DNA from 3 places in the Pseudarthrobacter sp. MDT3-1 genome. Region 3 is predicted to be linked to each of the others. Evidence: riboswitches for the same ligand, from Rfam matches in the RefSeq annotation. Region 3 holds a riboswitch; each other region holds the start of a gene.

Region 1 (3,265 bases), on a different contig from region 3:
AGCTTGAACTCGTTTTTGTGCCCGTATCCGACGTGGACCGCGCCAAGGATTTCTACGTCAGCAAAGTTGGATTCAACCCGGATTTCGACGAGTGACCCATGGATGGCATCCGCTTCGTCCAGCTGACCCCGCCGGGATCCGCCTGCTCCATTTGTATTGGCGAGGGCCTCAATGTCGCCCCTCCGGGTACGGCCCCAAGCCTGCAGATGGTGGTCAGCGACATCCAGGCTGCCCACGACCACCTCAAGGGCAACGGTGTGGAGGTCAGCGACATAGACATCCAGGGCTGGGGGCACTTCGTCTACTTCGCGGATCCCGACGGAAACAAGTGGGCGGTGCAGTACATCCCGGGCCGTGACGCCTAAGCCGGTGACGCCTGGGGCAAAATAGGCAGCATGAACATCCCCACACCTGCCGCCACACGAACACTGACCTGCCGGGCCGTCCTTTTCGATATGGACGGCACGCTGGTGGACTCCACGGCAGTAGTGGAGGAGGTCTGGGGAGAATTCGCGGCCCGGTACGGCCTGGACGTCGCCGAAATCCTGCGCACTTCGCACGGCGTCCAGGCTGCCGATACCGTACGCCGGTTCGCGCCGGGGGGAGCGGACGTCGCGGCCCTCACCGAGGAACTGGGTGCGATGGAACGGGTGCGGACGGCCGGTATCGTCGCGTTGCCGGGGGCTGCCGACCTGCTTCGCAGCCTCCCGGCTCAGGCAGTGGCGCTGGTGACTTCAGCGGACAGGACCCTGGCGGACATCCGCATGGACGCTGCCGGGCTGGACATGCCGGCCACGGCCGTGACGGCGGACCTGGTCACACGGGGCAAGCCGCACCCGGAGGGCTATCTGATGGCCGCCGGGCTGCTGGGCGTGGAACCGGAGGACGCCGTGGTGTTCGAGGATGCGCCCGCCGGAATCGCGGCAGGCGTTGCTGCGGGTATCCGGACGGTGGCCGTGGGTCCGAATGCGGGCGAATTGCCGGCAGGCGTGCTGCATATCGCGGATTACCGCGCCGTAACCGCCTCCGTGGAAACGGACGCCGCGGGACGGCAACTCATTTCTTTCCGGCTTTGACGCCGGCGGATCACCTTCGTAATCCGCCGGCGCAGCTCAGCGCCGCGGCTGCCGGCGAGGCTCAGTCGGCCTAGTACCAGTTGTGCGACAGGTGGAAGTTCAGCGCGCCGCACGGTGACTGGTAGCGCTCCTGGATGTAGTTCAGGCCCCAGTTGATCTGCGTGCGGTAGTTGGTGACGTAGTCCGCGCCGGCGCTCGCCATCTTCTCAGCGGGCAATGACTGGACGATGCCGTACGCGCCGCTGCTGGCGTTGGTGGCCGTGGTGGTCCATTCGGATTCCTTGGTCCACAGCGTCTGCAGGCACTGCATCTGGTCAGCGGACCAGCCGTACGTCGCCAGCTGGCCAGCAGCGTAGGCCTGCGCTCCTGCGGGGTCGTTGACGGCCACAACGGGCGTGGGTGCAGGTTCCGGAGCCGGGGCCGGAGCGGGCTCCGGGGCCGGGGCAGGTGCCGGTTCGGCGGCCTGGGGCGCGACGTTGATCTCGGCCGGCGCAGCTTCCGGGGAGGCCGGGGGCTGGATCTCGGCTGCCTCGAAGCTCAGCTTCGACTGGGCGCTGGCTTCTTCGGCGGCCTGGTCCGCGCTGGCCGCAAGCGACGCAGACTCGGAAGCGTGTGCTGCGGCGCTGACGCCGACCAGCAGGGCGCATGCCGTCGCGAACACCGCGACGCGCTGGCCCACGGAGGGAATCCGGGCCGCCTTGGACAGTGGGGACATAGCTGCACCGAAGCGGGACTGCTTGCGGTGGCTGTCGGACTTTGTGTCGCCCTGCGGGCGCGTTTGTACCTTGAATTCAGACATGATGGATCGCCTCTCACACCTGCGGAGTTAGCTGTCGGGTTCGGATGAGGGCATCCGGCCACACGGCACAATCACGTGTTGGCTTAACCCCAAAGGGCACTTGGTGCCCGGGACGGTGGGTCCCCCGCCTCTGCCTCTGAAAACGGAATCCGGGAAGCGGCAGAGCTTGGCGTCATCCGGATATGCGGCCCAACGGGAACCACACGTCATCGACGCTACAGGAGCTGGACGCTTAAGTCACATTTTGGTAACAGGAATCACGACGACGGTGTGTCGCCTTGCTGGGCCCGGGCGTCAGTGGGTCGCGCGAGCGCGCCGGTAGGGAAGAGTAACGCGACCTCGGTCCGTCCGGCCCGCGATGTCACCTCCACGCTACCGCCGTGGGCCTCCATGATCGACTGGACAATGGACAGGCCCAAGCCACTAGTGCCTTCGGAGGCCCCGGCGCCCGAGGCCGGCGCTGTACCCTTGCGCGCCGCGTCTGCGCGGGCAAACCGGGAGAAAACGTGGTCAACGAGTTCCGCAGGGATGCCCCCGCCGTCGTCCGTTACCGTCACCGCTGCGTCGCCATTGGCAGACTTCGTGACAGCGGTGACCACGGTGGTCCCCGGCGGCGTGTGCTTGCGCGCATTGGATAGCAGGTTGACAAGCACCTGACGCAGTTGGGACGCATCACCCGTGACGGCGAGCGGCTGGTCAGGCAGTTCAAGGCGCCAGTGGTGGTCCGGGGCGATGACCTTCTCGTCACTGACGGTTTCGATCACGAGTTGTGTGAGGTCAACTTCGCTGAGCTTCAGGGGCTGGCCCTCATCGAGCCGGGCGAGCAGGAGCAGATCCTCCACCAGGGTGGTCATGCGTTCGGACTGGCTTTGGACCCGGGCCAGGGATTTCCGGCCGTCCGGCGTGAAGCTCTCGGTCATCCGCATCAGCTCCGTGTACCCGCGGATGGCAGTCAGCGGCGTGCGCAGCTCATGGGAAGCATCGGCTACGAACTGCCGCACCTTGGTCTCGCTCCGCTGCCGCGCCTCGAGTGCGCTGGCGACGTTGTCCAGCATGAGATTGAGGGCGTGCCCTACGCTGCCCACTTCGGTTCCGGGATTGGAGTTCGACGGCGGGACGCGCACCGCGAGTGCCACCTCGCCCGCGTCCAGCGGCAGCCTGGCCACACGGGTTGCAACCTCGGAAAGCTGCTCCAGCGGCTTCATGGTGCGCCGGATCAGCACAGTTCCTGCCAGTCCGATCAGCGCCAGGCCGCCCAGGGAAACGAACACAAAAGTCCAGACCAGCGATGCCAAAGTACTCTCCTTGGCAGCGAGCGGAAGGCCCGTGACAAGGACATCGCCGTAGCCGGTTTCCACGGCCACAATCCGGTAATCCCCGTTGGACAGCG
Region 2 (3,265 bases), on a different contig from region 3:
GTTCTTCGATGAGGTCATAGCAGCGCAGGCGTCCCTGGTGGCGCACTGGATGCTGGTGGGCTTCGTCCATGGCGTGATGAACACCGACAACATGGCCATCTCCGGCGAGACCATCGACTACGGTCCCTGCGCGTTTATGGACGCCTTCAACCCCGGCGCGGTCTACAGCTCCATCGACGCGGACGGACGCTACGCCTACGCCAACCAGCCGGTCATCGCCGAATGGAACCTCACCCGGCTCGCTGAAGCACTCCTGCCCCTGCTCCATGAAGACCAGGACCAGGCCGTGGCGCTCGCCGTTGAATCCCTCGGCGCCTTCCGCACGCTGTACAGCGCTGCCTGGTCAGCCGGCATGAAGTCCAAGCTTGGACTGCACTCGGACACGAACGACGACGTCGCGTCGGCCCTGGTGGACGGTCTGCTGGCGCTGCTCCAGGAAGGACAGGTGGATTACACGTCCTTCTTCCGGAGCCTCGGCTCGGCGGCCCGCGGGACCCCGGAAACTGCGCGGTCCATGTTTGCGGACCCGGGCGCCTTCGACGCCTGGGCCGCACGGTGGCTGGCCCTGGCGCCGGACGCGGACCTGATGGACCGGGTCAACCCCGTCTACATCCCCAGGAACCACCTGGTTGAAGAGGCCCTGGATGCTGCTATCGCAGGCGACCTGGACCCATTCAACCGGTTGGTGGACGTCCTGGCCGATCCGTACACGCAGCGCCCCGGGCTGGAACGCTACGCCGGCCCCGCCCCTGAAAACTTCGGGAGCTACCGGACCTTCTGCGGGACCTGAGCGAACACCAGGGATGGACGACGGCGGCGCGCGGCCGGGTGCCGCCCGCCGCCGTCGAGCATGGTCGGATCACGCTACGCGGACGAAGGACGCTCCGGCGAGCCAGCTGAGGGAGTGGACTTCGGTTTTGTAACCGTCCACCCCGCCGCTGACTACCTGGCCGTTGCCGGCGTAGACGCCCACATGGCCGGCCGTGATGACCAGATCCCCTGCGGCCGGGGTGCCCACCACCGTGCCGTACTGGTAGAACTGGCCGGGAGCCAGGTCACCCACGCTCTTACCCACCGAGCGCAGCGCCTTCTCCACCATGGCGGTGCAGTCCTGCTGCACGCCGAGCTGTGAAGTGGCGGAAGCCAGGATGGCCGCGCCGAGCGAGCCGGCCGGAGCCTGGGCTGCCGGTGCGGACGTTGAGGCCAGCTGTATACCGGTGTTGGTGGCGGAGGACGGCGCCGCTGCGGCCTTCGCCGCCGGAGCCGGTGCGGCGCCCGGTGCCGTGTAGCCGGCGCCGGGGATCCGGATCTGGTCGCCGGGGTAGATGATGGTGGTCAGCGAGAGTCCATTGGCGGCAAGGACGTCGTTGAGCGGGACGCCGTTGGTGGCGGAAATCTGGCCCAGCGTGTCACCCGAAACTACGGTGTGAACGTTGGCCGCGGCGGGGGCCGGAGCAACAGCGGCCGGAGCCGCTGCCGCCGCACCGGTTTGGACCTGGGCGTTGGCAGTCCCGGCATCATCCGGGCCGTGGACGCCGGCCTGAGCCGGGACGCCGATGCCGAACAGCAGGCCGGATGCAGCAACAGCCACCAGGGCCGGACGGCCAAACGTCAGGGCGTGTGCTTTGGCCGTTGACGACAGGCCGACAGGGACGGTAGAGCTGGCAGAAACCACACGATGGCGTGCGGAAGCGGAATTCTTGGACACGGTTGATCGCCTCTCCCATGCCTGCGGGGTGAGCTGTCGGGTTCGGGTCGGAGATACCTGGCCGGTAGCGGCGCCGCACTGAACGGAGCGATACCGACTTAACCCCAAGGCTTCGCAAGAAGCCGTGGAAACGTGGTTCCCCCGTCCCTGCCAGCTGGAAAGCGACTGGATCCCGGTCAGCGGCAGGGCTCGGCATACTGGCGGGAATGGTCCGGCTTGAGCCGGGCCACCGTTTGACCATAACTTCTGCTCGGCGGCAATGTCACATTCCGGTAACGGAATGTAGGAGTGAAATTCACTCGTATGTCAGCGCGAATTCTCTACTCCCTGGTAACGATGTTGCAGGTCAACCCCCGTAATCCGTATATGCCCGGTAAGCTCACCAACTATGTCCCGGATTGTTCAAAAAATGCGGCTGCCCGCCCTCGCCGGCATGCTGGCGGTCGCCCTGGTAGGGTCGGCTGCGCTGCTGCCCTCACATGCCGCCGACGACGCCCCGCCCGGCGGCTATCCCTCGTGGCAGGACGTGCAGAACGCCAAGCAAAGCGAGGCCGGCAAAGCGGCAGAGGTCACCAGGATCAACGGGCTGCTGGGCGGGCTTCAGGCCGAAGCGGAGGCGCTGGGCAATGCGGCCGTGACATCCGCCGCGGAGTACGCCCAGGCCGAAGCGGCGCTTCAGGCCGCCACTTCCACTGTGCATGCCCTGACCGCCCAGACGGCACGCGCCGCGGCCGAACTGGGACAGTACAAGAAGGAAATCGGTGCCCTGGCGGCGCAGTCGTATAAGACCGGTGGCACAAACATGGGTTTCTTCGTTGCTCTCGACGCCGTGCAGAACAACAGCATCCAAGGCCTGAATATCGTCCAGATCGTCAGCGACAAGACTGCAGCCCTGGTGAACAAATCCGCAGCCGCCGAACGCATTTCCCGCGCCCTGGCCGATCAGGAGCAGGCAGCCAGGGCAGAGCGCGAGCGTCTGTCCAGCGAAGCCAGAACCAAGCTCGCCGCCGCCCAGTCCGCCCAGCAGGCCATGTCCAGGCAGATCGCGGAGCAGCAGGAGCACGGCCAGGAACTGACCGCGCAGTTGGCATCCCTCAAGGGCACCACCGCTGCGGTGGAGGGTGAGTTCCGGCAGGGCCAGGTGGCCTTGGCCGCGTACGAAACGGCGCAGGCCGCCAAACGGGCCGCGGCGCAGGAACAGGCACGCCAACAGGCGGAGGCGGCAGCCAGGGCGGCGGCCCTCGCCGCTGCGCAGAAACCGGCTCCGGCCCCACCTGTTGTACCGGGAGTGCCAGCCCCCGCTCCTGTCCCGAGCCCGACGCCGGCTCCGCCGCCCGTCGTCGTCGTGCCTTCCGTGCCGGGCGGCGCTGTGAACGACCCCGCCGGCGCAAAAACCTACGCGGCCGGGCAGTTGGGCGCCTACGGCTGGGGCCAGGACCAGTTTCCGTGCCTGGCGTCGCTGTGGACCAAGGAGTCGAACTGGCTGACCACCGCCACCAACCCGTACTCGGGCGCATACGGCATCGCCCAGTCGCTGCCGGCCAGCAAGTATGCCAG
Region 3 (3,265 bases):
CGTGGTGCGGGATCATCTTCTGGGCGAACATGGCGTCCGCGTCGTTGAAGTCCGCCGAGGCTGCGGCCGACGTTGCCGGAGCCGAGGTCGATGGCATGGCGGAGCTGCCGTGGCTCATGCCGGGCATGCTGCTCGAGTCCGAACTTCCGGTGCCGGCTGAGCATCCGGCGAGGCCGATTGCTGCGGCGATCGCGGCAGCGGAAATAGTCAGGGTCTATTTCATGAAAATCAGGGTCCTCAAAGGTATCAGCGGCGTTTAGCGCCTGGGGATTGCAAGCAGAGACAGCTGCGCCCTTTGGGAAGGTGGGCTGTCTTGTGCGTGTCGACGTTGCTGGACGCTGCGCCGGGGCGCGGCGCTGTCAGTGCTGGTTTACGTCCGGCTGATACAGAAGTCACCGGGAGAGGGGCTGTCCGGTGAGTAGGAATAATTGATGCTGGCTGCAGCCGCCACCCCGAAGTCCGGTAAGGCATAGGGTGCTGTTCCGGGGGCAGGGGCGGTCAGTGAGGTGTTTCCCGGGGCCAGGACGCACGTATTGCCCCCGGCAGTCATCCCGGGGCAGGAACCTGCAGGGGCGCAGGAAGACGACGAGCCAGTTGCCGCTGGGGTAGCGGCGGTCCCATCCGAGGATGCCCCCGTGGTGTGGGAGTGCCCGGCCGGGATGCCCGCAGCGTCCACCGCGGATCCGGCGGTCGCTGCCGGCATGGTGTGCGCGGCGCTCATATGGTGTGCGCCGGTCATAATGTGCATGCCGAAGATCCCGGCGATGATGGCTAGGGCGGCCGTCAGGAAGCCTGCACGAAAGAGGAAAGCGGAGAAAGGTCCACGCGATGGTGCGCTCACAACGTTTCTTCCCTTCCATGCAGGTTGTTCAGGATCTTCAGCCTACCGGCAGGGGTATTCCTGCCGGTCACAGCCTCTTATTCAACGCACCTGGGAAGGATTGAGTTTCATCCTCCGCAAGCCCAAAGGCAGGACAGGGCACTGTCGCCAGCGGGACGGCGAGGATGTTGTAACCGGTGGCCCAAATGAGGATCTGCTACGGCTTGGTATGGCTGGCCCCGGATAGGTCCACCATTTCACAGCACAGTCCAGGCATCATTGCCGGCCTGGACAACACCGGCCGATGCCGTGCACCCGTTCCAGCGCCGAGCGCGATGCCGGCCTCAGCGCCGGGGACGCGTTCGCCCCGTCAAAAGACACCCCACTCGCCTAACCGGTCTTCTGCCAGGGGCCTTGATGCCAATTGCTGGAAAGCGTGTAGCCGGCGGAGGTCACGGCCGCACACACAGCAAAGCTCTCGGCCGTACCGTGACTATCACCCGGGAACGACCGCCGGACACGAGGTCCACAAAGGCGGACTCGGCACCCTCAACGGCCGATACAGCCTTTTGAACGGTCTGGACGCAATGCCCGCACGTCAGCCCTTCGACAGCAAACTCGACTGTGCTGCCACTGGATACCGCTGCCGGAGCAGCAGCTGCACCCGGCAGCGGAAGAAACAAGGGGAAGCCTGGCTCTATCTTTTTGAGGAAGAATCGAGGGTGTGCGGGGGGTGAACGGCCGTGCAAACGGGTACGGCAACACCAGCCCGGACTTCCATGTCACTGACAACCCAAGAAGACGCATCCTGTACCCGGGCCGGGTATACAGAGCAAGTGCGCATCCCGTGCCACGGCGGACGCGCCGTTACCGGAATGTGACAAACATTGCTGGTGTGAAGTACGGTCTAAGTCGTGCCGGTTTCTCCTTGAGGCGGCACTCCCGAACAGATTGCCTAACTCTGCCGCTGCCCGGGATCCGTTCACTTTTCGTCCGGCAGAGACGGGGAACCCATTATTGGCCTGCTTCTGGCAGGTCTTGGGGTGAAGCCGTGCCTGGTGCACTTTTGCGCCTGACGCGGCCGGGTGCCTCCCACCCGAATCCGACAGCTAACCTCGCAGGCAGTGGGAGAGGCCCTTTCATGCCCATGCGCAAAACTCACGGCCGCCGCCGCGCGGTCCCCCAGACCAGCACTCTTGCCGCACTGACCAAGTCCTTTACCGCGAATGCCGGCGGCGCAGGCCGCCAGGCCGCCGTCTTCGCAGCGGCTTCCGGTCTCGTGCTGACCAGTGGTATTGCTGCCGCCCAGGCGGCCGACGCCCCCGGCCAGCGCGAAGCTGAACCGGCCGCTAACCTCGAGGTCGCGAGCCAGATACAGGCCCCGCTGACCGCCGATGCCACCATCCAGATTTCCTTCGAGCGCCCGGTCGTGGAAACCACGCCCGCTCCCGTAGTGGAAGCCCCGAAGCCTGTCGTGGTAGCCGCGAAGGCCGCGGCACCCGCGGCCGCCGTAACGACCCCTGCACCCGCCTCGGCCAAAGTCACCGTCACCCCGCCTGCGCCCGCGCCGGCTCCCGCAGCCGGTGACATTAACTCCATCATGGTGTCCTCCGCCTACGCTCAGATCGGCATGATCCAGGACTGCACGCGGCTGGTCGAAAACGCCCTAAATGCCGCTGGCATCCCCGTCGGGGACCTGGGCCCGATGCAGTTCATGAACTACGGCACCGTGGTCACCGACCCCCAGCCCGGTGATATGGTCATGCAGCCTGGCCACGTAGGAATTTACGTCGGCAACGGCCAGGTCCTCAGCTCAGGCCTGAACGGGAAGAATGAAACCGCCGTGCACCCTCTGACCTGGATGACGTCCAAGGGTGCCGTCACCTTCGTCCGCGCAGGCTAACAAACCACTGAAGGCCGGTGATTCAATGCCTTGGGGGCACTGAATCACCGGCCCTTAGGATGCCCCTCCAACCATGCGCCTGACTCCTTCCGCAGGTCACCCGAAGGCGACATATAGCGGTGCTAAAACACCGCCATTTACTCCGCAAACCACAATTCTGAGGCGTATCCCATCTCTTTAGAGTGTCCGGCCAAGCCCCGCTTCCAAGGAAATGAGACATGACGCTCAATTCTGCCCCGCTGAGCAGCACGCGCAGCGCCACGCCGCACCAACTCCGGTATCGGCGCTACGGCTGCCTGCTCTCACACACCCGAAAACGAAAGACTCACCAGACATGACCGTTCAGAACGACCTCAGCCGCGAAGACGTTGCCTCCTATGAGGCAGAGCTCGCGAAACGGACTCCCTCGCTCTACTCGCGCTACATCGGCGCGATGCTCTACTTCATGGGCGCGGCCCTTATCGCTGGCGCCGTCGTGCACTATCCGGTCAACCCGGGCCTATACACGATCATCTGCGTCGTCGGTGCGTTCGTGTTCCTCC

The links. A riboswitch is a leader RNA that binds a small molecule or an ion and turns the genes downstream of it on or off. The one in region 3 is predicted to bind cyclic di-AMP.
Region 1: linked by a shared signal. The riboswitch ahead of ACX80X_RS18775 (aggregation-promoting factor C-terminal-like domain-containing protein) and the one ahead of ACX80X_RS19825 (NlpC/P60 family protein) in region 3 are both predicted to bind cyclic di-AMP.
Region 2: linked by a shared signal. The riboswitch ahead of ACX80X_RS06385 (LysM peptidoglycan-binding domain-containing protein) and the one ahead of ACX80X_RS19825 (NlpC/P60 family protein) in region 3 are both predicted to bind cyclic di-AMP.

The regions. Positions count from the first base shown of each region.
Region 1 is NZ_JBTNDX010000033.1:3,636-6,900, forward strand. It holds partial or broken gene ACX80X_RS18765 (VOC family protein) at 1-365, shown strand, start outside; gene ACX80X_RS18770 (HAD-IA family hydrolase) at 396-1,076, shown strand; gene ACX80X_RS18775 (aggregation-promoting factor C-terminal-like domain-containing protein) at 1,147-1,875, opposite strand; cyclic di-AMP (ydaO/yuaA leader) riboswitch at 1,881-2,033, opposite strand; gene ACX80X_RS18780 (sensor histidine kinase) at 2,133-3,265, opposite strand, start outside.
Region 2 is NZ_JBTNDX010000006.1:66,598-69,862, reverse strand. It holds gene ACX80X_RS06390 (protein adenylyltransferase SelO) at 1-790, shown strand, start outside; gene ACX80X_RS06385 (LysM peptidoglycan-binding domain-containing protein) at 860-1,708, opposite strand; cyclic di-AMP (ydaO/yuaA leader) riboswitch at 1,712-1,882, opposite strand; gene ACX80X_RS06380 (aggregation-promoting factor C-terminal-like domain-containing protein) at 2,097-3,265, shown strand, end outside.
Region 3 is NZ_JBTNDX010000041.1:250-3,514, forward strand. It holds partial or broken gene ACX80X_RS19810 (DUF305 domain-containing protein) at 1-211, opposite strand, end outside; gene ACX80X_RS19815 (hypothetical protein) at 371-841, opposite strand; gene ACX80X_RS19820 (heavy-metal-associated domain-containing protein) at 1,273-1,569, opposite strand; cyclic di-AMP (ydaO/yuaA leader) riboswitch at 1,763-1,958, shown strand; gene ACX80X_RS19825 (NlpC/P60 family protein) at 1,962-2,723, shown strand; gene ACX80X_RS19830 (hypothetical protein) at 3,058-3,265, shown strand, end outside.